DNA from 3 places in the Rhizobium sp. 05N430 genome. Region 3 is predicted to be linked to each of the others. Evidence: predicted binding sites of a transcription regulator. Region 3 holds the regulator's gene; each other region holds the start of a gene.
What was found. Region 3 encodes PhoB, which activates phosphate uptake and scavenging genes when phosphate is short. Its sites were predicted from a motif close to TGTCATNNANCTGTCAT; they were not measured.
Positions count from the first base shown of each region.

Region 1: AC1DJO_RS06345 (inorganic phosphate transporter) is a predicted target of PhoB. The motif match lies at 2,369-2,385, and genes of this name have one in related genera.
Region 2: AC1DJO_RS01555 (BtaA family protein) is a predicted target of PhoB. The motif match lies at 2,277-2,293, and genes of this name have one in related genera.

Region 1 is NZ_JBFTMO010000002.1:549,334-553,454, forward strand. Features, by position in the region: gene AC1DJO_RS06340 (ABC-F family ATP-binding cassette domain-containing protein) at 1-635, opposite strand, end outside; gene AC1DJO_RS06345 (inorganic phosphate transporter) at 719-2,323, opposite strand; gene ppk2 (polyphosphate kinase 2) at 2,487-3,401, shown strand; gene AC1DJO_RS06355 (sulfate/molybdate ABC transporter ATP-binding protein) at 3,528-4,121, opposite strand, start outside.
Region 2 is NZ_JBFTMO010000001.1:311,189-315,309, reverse strand. Features, by position in the region: gene AC1DJO_RS01565 (transglycosylase SLT domain-containing protein) at 1-758, shown strand, start outside; gene AC1DJO_RS01560 (serine hydrolase domain-containing protein) at 784-2,163, opposite strand; gene AC1DJO_RS01555 (BtaA family protein) at 2,341-3,585, shown strand; gene AC1DJO_RS01550 (class I SAM-dependent methyltransferase) at 3,636-4,121, shown strand, end outside.
Region 3 is NZ_JBFTMO010000003.1:508,291-512,411, forward strand. Features, by position in the region: gene AC1DJO_RS09940 (acetylornithine transaminase) at 1-210, opposite strand, end outside; gene AC1DJO_RS09945 (GcrA family cell cycle regulator) at 637-1,173, shown strand; gene phoB (phosphate regulon transcriptional regulator PhoB) at 1,240-1,923, opposite strand; gene phoU (phosphate signaling complex protein PhoU) at 1,956-2,669, opposite strand; gene pstB (phosphate ABC transporter ATP-binding protein PstB) at 2,716-3,531, opposite strand; gene pstA (phosphate ABC transporter permease PstA) at 3,547-4,121, opposite strand, start outside.

The DNA of each region.
Region 1 (4,121 bases), on a different contig from region 3:
AGCAGCGCGCCGTCATAATTCTTCAGGAAGTCCTCGAGCCAGATCAGGCTTTCGAGATCGAGATGGTTCGACGGTTCGTCGAGCAGCATCACGTCGGGGCGCATCAAGAGGATGCGGCCGAGCGCCACGCGCATCTTCCAGCCGCCCGAAAGCGCGCCGACATCGCCGTCCATCATTTCCTGCGTGAAGCTCAGGCCATCGAGCACTTCGCGAGCACGGCCTTCAAGCGCGTAGCCGTCAAGCTCCTCGTAGCGAGCCTGCACTTCGCCATAACGCTCGATGATGGCATCCATCTCGTCCATGCGGTCGGGGTCGGACATCGCCGCCTCGAGATCGCGCAGCTCGGCAGCGACTTCGCTGACCGGGCCGGCACCTTCCATAACTTCGGCAACGGCGCTGCGGCCGGACATCTCGCCGACATCCTGGTTGAAATAACCAACGGTCATGCCCTTTTCGACAGAGATCTGCCCTTCGTCGGGGATTTCCTCGCCGGTGATCATCCGGAACAGCGTCGTCTTGCCGGCGCCGTTCGGGCCGACGAGACCGATCTTCTCGCCCTTGTTCAGGGCGGCTGACGCCTCGATGTAGAGAATGCGGTGGCTGTTCTGCTTGCTGATATTTTCGATGCGGATCATGGAGGAGCGGGTACCTGAAAAGTTGTTGCGGCGCGCTTATCATGCGCCGCAGCATTTGTCGCGATTTTCCTTCCGCCAAGGTCTCAGAAGACCTGACGGAGGATGACGAAGAGCACGAAGGCGATGGCGATCGAGGCGGGCAGGGTGAGCACCCAGGCCATCAGCATGTTGCGCACGGTCGACCACTGAAGGCCCGAGCCGTTCGCCGCCATGGTTCCGGCAACGCCCGACGACAGAACGTGTGTCGTCGAGACCGGCAGACCGAAATGATCGGCCGCGCCGATCGTCACCATGGCGACGACTTCGGCAGCGGCACCCTGTCCATAGGTCAGGTGCGTCTTGCCGATCTTCTCGCCGACGGTGACGACGATGCGCTTCCAGCCGACCATGGTGCCGAGCCCGAGTGCGATGGCGACCGCGATCTTCACCCAGAGCGGGATGAACTTCGTCGCATTGTCGACGGCCTTGTGATAGCCGGTCACCGCCTGCAGGTCGGCATCATCCATCGGCAGCAGCTTCTGTTTGTCGATCAGCTTCAGCGCTTCACCGATCAGATAAATGTCGTTGCGCACGTTGCCGACGAGATTGGTCGGAACCGCTTCCAGCGTCGGGAAGGCGGCGACTTCGGCGCTTGTCTGGTGGATATATTGCTGCAGGGCAGGGGTCGTCGCATCCGTCCAGGTCTTGGTCTTCACGGCATTGCTGACCTCGGCCTTGTAGTCGGTGACGATGACGCCGGGCTTCACATATTTGCCGAGCGCCGTTTCCACCTGTGCGGAGGCCTGCTTGTAGGCTTCCAGGTAGTTGACATCAGGCGTGCGGTTCAGCGCGAAGGCCGTCGGCACCAGGCCGATCAGGATCAGCATGATGAGACCCATGCCCTTCTGACCGTCGTTCGACCCGTGGGCGAAGCTGACGCCGGTGCAGGTGAAGATCAGGATGGCGCGGATCCAGAGCGGCGGCGGCCGGTTGCCCTTCGGCTCCTCGTAAAGCTCTTTCTTGCGAACGAGAAACTTCATGACGACGAGCAGGATCGCCGAGAGGCCGAAGCCGATCAGCGGCGAGATCAGCAGCGACAGGCCGATATTGGTCGCCTGCGACCAGTCGACACCGCTGGTGGCGCTGCCTGCCGGGGCCAGGAACTGGTTGGCAAGGCCGACGCCGATGATCGAGCCGACAAGCGTGTGCGAGCTTGAGGACGGCAGGCCGAGATACCAGGTGCCGAGGTTCCAGACGATGGCGGCGATCAGCAGGGCGAAGACCATCGCCAGACCGGAGCCGGAGCCGACCTGCAGGATGAGCTCGACCGGCAGAAGCGCCAGGATACCGAAGGCAACAGCGCCCGACGAAGTCAGCACGCCGAGGAAGTTGAAGAAGCCGGACCAGATGACCGCCAGTTCGGCGGGCATCGAACGGGTGTAGATCACGGTCGCCACGGCATTTGCCGTGTCGTGGAAGCCGTTGACGAACTCGAAACCGAGCGCGATCAGCAGCGCCAGTCCGAGCAGGATCCACGGAACGGCGGCGGCGGCTTCCGTCAGGTCGCGGCCGAGCGCATAGGCCACGTATCCGAGGCCGACGAGAAGAATGAGCAGAAAGACCGGTATGAACCATTTGCCCGCACTCGACGAGTGCAGCGGATGGCTACCGGACTGAGGCATTGGGTGATCGGGGGCGATATCAGCCATGTCCTTGTCCTTTCATGGAAAAGCAGCCAAGGCTACGTCCCGCCCATGAAGCTTGCATGACACAACTTTTCGGTAACGCGGCCCTGCGGCCTCGCGCATCTGCGATTGTCACATTACTGTCGTCAAACCCTGTTGATGTGGCGCCGATCAAAGGGACAGGACCATGACTCAGGAAGAAATCGACCAGCTCCGCCGCATCAAGGACGAGATTGCAGACAGTTTCGACGAGGAACTGGAAATGCAGATGGAGGAAGACCGGCTTGACGACCTCGTTGCCGAGAACCTTCCAGGCGGCATCGAAGACGTGTTGGAGCGGAAAACCTATTTCCGCGAACTCTTCCGCCTCCAGCATGAGCTGGTGAAGCTGCAGGACTGGGTGCAGCACAAGAAGCTCAAGGTCGTCGTGCTGTTCGAAGGCCGCGATTCCGCCGGCAAGGGCGGGGCGATCAAGCGCGTCACGCAGCGCCTCAATCCGCGCGTCTGCCGCGTCGTCGCTCTTCCTGCGCCGACCGAGCGCGAGCGGAACCAGTGGTATTTCCAGCGCTATACGCCGCATCTTCCGTCAGCCGGCGAAATGGTGCTGTTCGACCGCAGCTGGTATAACCGTGCCGGCGTCGAGCGCGTCATGGGCTTCTGCACCAAGGACGAGCTGGAAGAATTCTTCCGCTCGGTACCGGAATTCGAGCGCATGCTTGTTCGCTCAGGGATCATTCTCGTCAAATACTGGTTCTCGATCACCGACGAGGAGCAGGAATTCCGCTTCCGCATGCGTATCCAGGATCCGCTGAAGCAGTGGAAGCTGTCGCCGATGGATCTCGAAAGCCGCGTGCACTGGGAAGAATACACCAAGGCCAAGGAGGAGATGCTCGACCGGACCCATATTCCGGAAGCGCCATGGTGGGTGGTCCAGGCCGTCGACAAGAAGCGGGCGCGCCTCAACATGATCGCCCATCTTCTGCAGCATATCCCCTACGCGGATGTGCCGAAGGACAATATCGTCCTGCCGCCGCGCGTGCGCCACGACGACTATTCGCGCATACCGGTTCCGCCTGAGATGTACGTGCCGGAAATCTATTGAATGTGCCTGAGCGGGCGGTCGCACCGCCCGCAGCCGTCATCCTCGGCGCTGTGCCGAGGATCCAACGATCCCCTACGTCAGCCGTTGCAGATGCTCGGGACAAGCCCGAGCATGACGAAGTGAGGGTCAGCCCTTCCTGAACAGTTTCCAGCGCGTCGGCCGGAAGGCGATGTGCTTGCTGTCGAGGACTTCGGTCTGCGACGGCGGAACTTCCAGCTCGATATGCTGGTGCCCCTTGCCGATATCGATTTCGATATGCCTTGTTCCCGCAACGCGGCGGCTGGAGGCGAGCGTGCCGGGGATTCCGCCGCGGTTCGCGTCCAGCAGTTCGATATCGTGCGGGCGGAAATAAAGCTGCGCCTCGCCATCCGGCTCGCCATCTGCCTTCAGGCCGAGCGTCCGGCCCTCGAACAGGATGTCGCCGCCGACGATCTTGACGTTCAAACAGTTCGACTGGCCGACGAAACCGAAGACGAAGGGCGAATTCGGACGGTCGTAGACCTCATCCGGCGTGCCGACCTGCTCGATCGCACCCTGGCTCATGACGACGACGCGGTCTGCCAGCTCCATCGCTTCGTCCTGATCGTGGGTGACGAAGACGGTGGTGTGGCCAGTGCGGTCGTGGATTTCCCGCAGCCACTTGCGCAGATCCTTGCGCACCTGGGCGTCGAGCGCGCCGAACGGCTCGTCGAGCAAAAGCACGTTCGGTTCGACCGCCAT
Region 2 (4,121 bases), on a different contig from region 3:
CTCCGCAGACCCCGATGGCATTCGCCTCCGCCAATCCACAGGCAACGCCTGCCCTTTCGGCGCAGGCAGCCGTCCTGCCGATGGCCGTTTCCCCTGCCGATGCAGCGTTCCAGCCTGTGGCCGGCGCCAGCATTGCGACCGAAATTCCGCTGACGCCAGAGATGACCGCGATGCAGTCGGTGATCCCGACGCCGCGTCCGGCAACCCCGGCCTCGCCCTCGACGCAGCTTGCTTTCGCGGCAACGACGCCGCAGAACGGCGCGCTTGCAGCGCTCGCCGTTCAGGCCAGCGCGCCGCGCTCGATGTCGGACTTCTCCTTCGACGAATCGGCGCCGATGGATCCGCCGACGGCACCCCCGATGTTCAGCGACAACGACGCCGACGATGCGCCGACCGCAGAAAAGGGCTTCGTCAGCAAGCTGATCGCCAAATACGCAAAGCTCTACGAGATGCCGGAATCGCTGCTGCATCGCGTCGTCCACCGCGAAAGCCGCTACAATCCGCGCGCCTATAACAAGCGCGGCTATTTCGGCCTGATGCAGATCAAGTACAACACGGCAAAATCGATGGGTTATGACGGCCAGCCGTCCGGCCTGCTCGATGCCGAGACCAACATCAAATATGCCGCGAAATATCTGCGCGGCGCTTGGCTCGTTTCCGACAGCAAGGAAGACGATGCCGTTCGCCTCTATGCTCGCGGCTATTATTACGATGCCAAGCGCAAGGGCATGGACGACGTTGCGCAGGGCAACTACTGAGCCTCACCATCCGTGAACCGAATGGTCAGGGCGCCGACAGCGCCCCGACGATATGCTTGACCAGCACCTGCGGCCTGTAACCGAGCCGGCTCGGCGTCAGCCCCATGCGGACAACGATGAGACCGGCGGATGGCACGATTGCCACGCTCTGCCCGTCATGCCCCTCCAGCCAGAACGTATCGCCCGGAAGCCCCGCAGCCGCGCTCAGATCGCCGCCTGGGGCCGCAAGCCAGGCCTGCGCCTGCGTATATTTCCCGCCCGACGACTGCGTCGGCGTCCGCATTGTCGCCACGAACCCTTCCGGCAACAGCCGCTGGCCGTTCCAGACGCCATCCTGGATCAGGAACTGCCCGAAGCGCGCCCAGTCGCGCGCCGTCGCGTAGAGATAGGAGCTTCCGGCGAAGGTGCCGCGCGCATCGACCTCCAGCACGGCGCTGGACATGCCGAGCGGCCCGAACAGCGCATCGCGCGGATAGTCGAAAGCGCTCTGCGGATCGCCGAGCCGGTCCATCCAGATGCGGGACAGAAGCACCGCCGTACCGCTCGAATAGCGGAAGCGCTGGCCGGGCTTGTCTTCCAGCGCCGCATTTACCGGCAGTGTCACCATATCGGGGTCGAGATAGAGCATGCGCGTCACATCGGCGACGGCGCCGTAATCCTCATTGAATGCCAACCCGCTTTCCATGCCGAGCAGATCGGCAAGGGTAATCGCCGCCCGCCCATCGCCATGCCAGGCGGCAAACAGCTTGGCGTCGTCGAAATTGAGCTTGCCCGACAGCATCACCCGGCCGACTAGCGCCGCATTGACGGTCTTGGTCATCGACCAGCCGAGCAGCGGTGTGCGCGCATCAAATCCGTCGCCATAGCGCTCGGCGACGATCCGGCCATTGTGGACGACGACGATCGCTCGCATCTCCGGCCCGGCCAGCGCCTCGTCGGCAAGCAGCGGCGCAAGCTTTCCGTTATTGGCGGCAGCGACCCGCTCGCGCTCGGGCCACAGATCGTCGCTCGGCGGCGGCGCAGCGAGATCCTCTTCGGGCGCAGCGTTCATCGCAGCGTTGAAGTCGCCATCAGGAACGCTCGTGCAGCCAAAGGCGCCGCGGTAGAGCGCATGGCCCGGCGCAAACAGGCCGAGGATGCGGGCCGATACTTTCCCCTCCTCACGGTTGACGGATACGCGGATCAGCCGCAGCAGCGGGTTTCCGGGCGCCTGAACGTCCTCGGCAAGAATGGCATCCGGATCGCGCCCGGCCATGAACACATTCGAGCAGACGATCTTTGCCGCATAGCCATCGCCGACGCGCAGCAGCTCCGGTGGGCGAATATAGAGCCACAGCGCCCCGCCGATGACCGCGACGATCACCAGCGCCAGAAGCACCTTCAGGATACGCAGAACTACTCGCATGTTTCTTCCTCCACAGGTGGAGAGAAGCAGCAAACGCCACCATAGAAAAGGGCACAAAAGCGAGAGTGCCGTTTCATCCACGCTATTGCCCGCAAAAGGCTGCCCACAGCCCGCGTCATCAAACTGTAGCAGCGCCGCGTTAAACGCCCTGAACGCTAAAAACGGTGATGGAATCAGATGACCGAATTTGCACCGGATGCCGGCTTCCGCAAGAACCGGAAACTCAAGGACGCACTCCTCCGCCATAAGGCATTCTCCAAGGAAGGCCTTTCCGAGCGGCTTTTTGGCTTGCTTTTCTCCGGCCTCGTCTATCCGCAGATCTGGGAAGATCCGGATCTCGACATGCAGGCCATGGAGCTGCAGCCGCACCACCGTATCGTCACCATCGGCTCAGGCGGCTGCAACATGCTGGCCTACCTTTCCAAGGCACCGGCCTCGATCGACGTCGTCGATCTGAACCCGCATCACATCGCCCTGAACCGCCTGAAGCTTGCCGCCTTCAAGCATCTGCCTGGTCATGCCGATCTCGTTCGCTTCCTCGCCATGCCGAACGAAGCATCGAACAGCCGCGCCTTCGACCGTTACCTCTCTCCGGTTCTCGATGATGCGACGCGCAGCTATTGGAACGGCCGCAAGTTCGGCCGCCGCCGCGTCACCGTCTTCGATCGCAACATCTATGAGACGGGCCTGCTTGGACGCTTCATCGGCGCCGCCCATCTGCTAGCCCGCCTGCACGGCGTCGATCTGAAGCAGATCACCAAGACGCAGTCGCTGGAAGAGCAGCGCGCCTTCTTCGACCAACAGGTCGCTCCCCTCTTCGAAAAGCCCGTCGTGCGCTGGATCACCGGCCGCAAGAGCTCGCTGTTCGGCCTCGGCATCCCGCCGCAGCAATATGACGAGCTGGCAAGCCTGGCTGCCGATCACTCGATCGCCCCGGTCCTCCGCCACCGTCTTGAGAAGCTCGCCTGCCACTTCCCGATGCGCGACAACTATTTCGCCTGGCAGGCCTTCGCACGCCGCTACGCCGCCAGCGACGAAGGTCCGCTGCCGACCTATCTGAAGCCGGAGCACCATGAGGTGATCCGCGCCAATGTCGATCGCGTCACGGTTCATCATGCGAACTTCACCGAGCTGCTCGCTCGGGAGCCTGCCGCCTCGCGCGACCGCTATATCCTGCTCGATGCGCAGGATTGGATGACCGACGAGCAGCTGAACGGTCTCTGGGCCGAGATCAGCCGCACCGCCCGCCCCGGCGCCCGCGTCATCTTCCGCACGGCTGCGGAGAAGAGCATCATCGAGGGACGTCTGTCGCCGGCGATCCGCGATCAGTGGGACTACTTCGAAGACAAGTCGCGCGATATGACGGCACTCGATCGCTCGGCGATCTACGGCGGCTTCCACATCTACGGGAAGAAGGCGTGACAGAGATCCGCACACTTCCGGACGATCGCTCCGAGGCACATGCCGGCCTGATGGACGGGATGTACCGTTACCAGCGCCATATCTACGATCTGACGCGCAAATACTATCTGCTTGGCCGCGACAAGACGATCCGCGGCCTCGACGTGCCCAAGGGCGGCACGCTGCTCGAAGTCGGCTGCGGCACAGGCCGCAACCTGGCGCTCGCCCACAAGCGCTTTCCGGATGCCCGGCTCTACGGCCTCGACATCTCGCAGGAGATGCTGATCTCCGCCCGCAAGACCTTCGCGACGAAGGCCACCCTGCCCGACTTCCGCGTCGCCGACGCCACCGCCTTTACCCCGCGCGAATTCGGTGCCGCCGGTTTCGATCGCATCCTCATCTCCTATGCCCTGTCGATGATCCCCGACTGGGAACGCGCCATCGACGCAGCGATCGCCGCGCTCAACCCGGGCGGCCAGCTGCATATCGTCGATTTCGGCCAGCAGGAGGGTCTTCCCGGCTGGTTCAGAGCCCTGCTCCGGGGATGGCTGACAAAA
Region 3 (4,121 bases):
GATGTTGGACAGGTGCCAGACCTTGTCGGCCTGTGCCTTCAGGGTATCCACGACATGCGGATTGCTGTGGCCGACCGAGGTCACCGCGACGCCGGCACCGAAATCCAGATATCGTTCGCCAGTTTCGGTGATCAGCCACACGCCTTCACCTCGCTCGAACCGCAATGGGGCACGAGAATAGGTATCATATAGCGGCGCGGCTTCAGCCATGGCGCGGTCTCCTGTCAGCGTTACGGGCAACCGGACTCCGGCTAAAAAACCAGGTCCGAAAAATTAAAAATGCCGCCTTTCGGCGGCGACTGGCACTATTTACTTTTCGCACTGCAATGTCAACAAAACTGCGGCTTTCGTGGCTTCTGAGAGACGCTCAAGCAATGTCGCGTTTTATCAACAGCTAATGTTGCAGAAATGACTCTCAGGGGAAGCAAGTTGGGGAAAACCCCGAATTCGATTCATCCGGATTCCTGCGACTCTTGTCACGGAGTCAGCCTCACACTAGGTTAAAACTCAATTACTAGACTGCATGCGGCGGAACTAGTCACCAAAATTAGTCAAGCGTTTCTTGTGCCGGATTCGTTCGGGGCAAACAGTGAGGGATTCTGCCTTCGCAACGCTTAAACGGCGGAGACACAGGGCATGAACTGGACAGACGAGCGGGTCGAGAAACTCAAGAAACTGTGGTCCGAAGGGCTGAGCGCGAGCCAGATCGCTGCCCAGCTTGGCGGCGTCAGCCGTAACGCCGTTATCGGCAAGGTTCACCGTCTGGCGCTGCCGGGCCGTGCGAAGGCCGGCGGCAACGCCACGGCTGCCCGCGCTCCCAAGCGTACGGCGGCAGCACCCCGCGCCCCAACCTACGCATCGCGTCTGGCGACGACCCGTACGGTCACCCGCCAGCAGGGCGCGACGATGCTGAAGGAAGAGATCGAGATCGACGTCATGGAGGAGATGGAATACCGTCCCGCCAAGAACGTGATCGTCCCGATTTCCCGCCGTCTCGGCCTGACGGAGCTCACCGAGCGCACCTGCAAGTGGCCGGTCGGCGATCCCTTGAAGGACGATTTCCACTTCTGCGGCTGCGAAAGCCCGGATTCTTCGCCTTACTGCACCTACCACCAGCGCCTGGCCTACCAGCCGGTCAACGAGCGCCGCAGGGCAGCGGCACGGGCAAACTGAGCCGGGTAAGCACAAACGAAAAACGGGCCTTACGGCCCGTTTTTTTGTGTCCCATACCTGAGAGCTTCAAGCTTCCATCGAATATCCAGCGCCGCGAACGGTGCGGATGACATCCTGCATGTTGGAGAAGTTCAGCGCCTTGCGCAGACGGCCGACATGGACATCGACGGTGCGCTCGTCGACATAGATGTCGTGACCCCAGACGCCATCCAGAAGCTGCGAGCGCGAGAAGACGCGGCCGGGAGAGGCCATCAGGAATTCCAGCAGGCGAAACTCGGTCGGTCCGAGACGGACTTCGCGGGTCTTGCGATGAACGCGGTGCGTCTCACGGTCGAGTTCGATATCGCCGCATTTCAGCACGGTCGAGAGAACTTCGGGCTTGGCGCGGCGCAGCATCGCCTTGACGCGAGCGACGAGCTCGGGCGTCGAGAACGGCTTGACGACATAGTCGTCGGCACCGGTCGAGAGGCCGCGAACGCGTTCGCTTTCCTCGCCGCGCGCCGTCAGCATGATGATCGGCAGACGCTCGGTCTCCGGGCGCATGCGCAGCCGACGGCAAAGCTCGATGCCTGATACGCCAGGCAGCATCCAATCAAGGATAAGAAGGTCCGGCGTCCGCTCCTGAAGGCGGATTTCCGCCTCATCGCCGCGCAGGATGGTGTCGACCTCGAAACCTTCGGCTTCGAGATTGTAACGAAGAAGCACGCTCAGTGCTTCTTCGTCTTCAACGACTGCAACTCTCGGGATCATTCTGTTCTGTCTCCTGAGGCCCGGTCCGGATATTATTCCGTGACCGCGCCGACGGTGTTGGCGGTGTCGTCCTTCGGACGCTCGCCCTCCGGCTGGGCGCCGGTCGCCATGTAGTAGATGGTTTCTGCGATGTTGGTGGCGTGGTCGCCGATGCGTTCGATGTTCTTGGCGCAGAACAGCAGATGCGTGCAGCTGGTGATGTTGCGCGGATCTTCCATCATGTAGGTCAGGAGCTCGCGGAACAGCGAGGTGTACATCGCGTCGATTTCCTCGTCGCGCTCGCGGATCGACTTCGCCTTGTCGGCGGCGCGCGTCGTGTAAACGTCGAGCACTTCCTTGAGCTGGACGAGCGCCAGTTCGGAGAGATGCTCCAGGCCGCGGCCGAGCTTGCGCGGAACGCCGGTGCTCTGCACGGCGATGACGCGCTTGGCGGTGTTCTTGCCGAGATCGCCGACGCGCTCGAGGTCGGCGGCGATGCGGATCGAACCCATGATCTCGCGCAGGTCCGACGCCATCGGCTGGCGGCGGGCGATGGTGACGATCGCCTTGTCGTTGATCTCGCGCTCGGCGTGATCGAGGATCACGTCGTCGGAGATGACCTTCTGCGCCAGTGCGCCATCGCCGTTGACCAGCGCGCGCACAGCGTCGGAGACCATCTGTTCCGCCAGGCCGCCCATTTCGGAAATGCGGCGGGTCAGGAACTTCAGATCTTCGTCATATGCAGAAAAGATATGTGTCGATGCCATGGGAAATGTCCTTGAGTGTCTCTATCGGAAGTCGTGACGCCAAAGATCAGCCGAAGCGGCCCATGATGTAGTCCTGGGTGCGCGGATCGTCCGGATTGGTGAACATCTTGTCGGTGTCGTTCTCCTCGACGAGGTTGCCGAGGTGGAACATGGCGGTGCGCTGCGAGACGCGGGCCGCCTGCTGCATGGAGTGCGTCACGATGACGATCGTGTAGCTTTCGCGCAGCTCGTGGATCAGCTCCTCGACCTTTGCCGTGGCGATCGGGTCGAGCGCCGAGCAGGGTTCGTCCATGAGGATGACTTCGGGGCTGACGGCGACGGCGCGGGCGATGCAGAGACGCTGCTGCTGACCGCCGGAGAGGCCGGTGCCGGATTCATGCACACGGTCCTTGACCTCGTTCCAGAGACCGGCGCGCTGCAGGCTGGTCTCGACGATCTGGTCCATGTCGGCTTTCGACTTGGCGAGACCGTGGATGCGCGGGCCGTAGGCGACGTTTTCATAGATCGTCTTCGGGAACGGGTTCGGCTTCTGGAACACCATGCCGACGCGGGCGCGAAGTTCGACGACGTCGATATCCGGATCGTAGATATCATCGCCATCGAGCGTGATCTTGCCGGTGACGCGGCAATTGTCGATCGTGTCATTCATACGGTTCAGGCTGCGCAGGAAGGTGGACTTGCCGCAGCCGGACGGACCGATGAGCGCAGTCACGGTGTTTTCGCGGATGTTCAGCTTGACGTCGAAAAGCGCACGTTTCTCGCCGTAATAGACCGAAACGTCCTGGCCGATCATCTTGTAAGGGATGCTGTTCATCTTCTGGTCCAGAGCCTTCTCAACTGCTGCTTCTGTCAACATGTTCATGGGTTTCTACTCCGTTTACCAGCGGCGCTCAAAGCGACGGCGCAAGAGGATGGCTCCGATGTTCATGACGATTAGGAACAGGAGCAGGACGATGATGGCACCCGAGGTACGCTCCACGAAGGCGCGTTCGGCTTCGTTGGCCCACATATAGACCTGGACCGGAAGTGCCGTGGACGGATCGAGCGGCGTGGTCGGCGCATTGGCAACGAAGGCGACCATGCCGATCAAGAGAAGCGGCGCGGTTTCGCCGAGCGCATGCGCCAGGCCGATGATGGTACCGGTCAGGATGCCCGGCATGGCAAGCGGCAGAACGTGGTGGAACACCATCTGCATCTTCGATGCGCCGAGACCGAGGGCGGCCGAGCGGATCGACGGCGGCACAGCACGAAGCGCAGCACGCGTGGCGATGATGATGGTCGGCAGGGTCATCAGCGTCAGCACCAGACCACCGACAAGCGACGCGGAGCGCGGCAGGCCCATGAAGTTGATGAAGACGGAGAGGCCGAGCAGACCGTAAACGATCGACGGAACGGCAGCGAGGTTGTTGATGTTGACCTCGATCAGATCGGTCAGCTTGTTCTTCGGCGCAA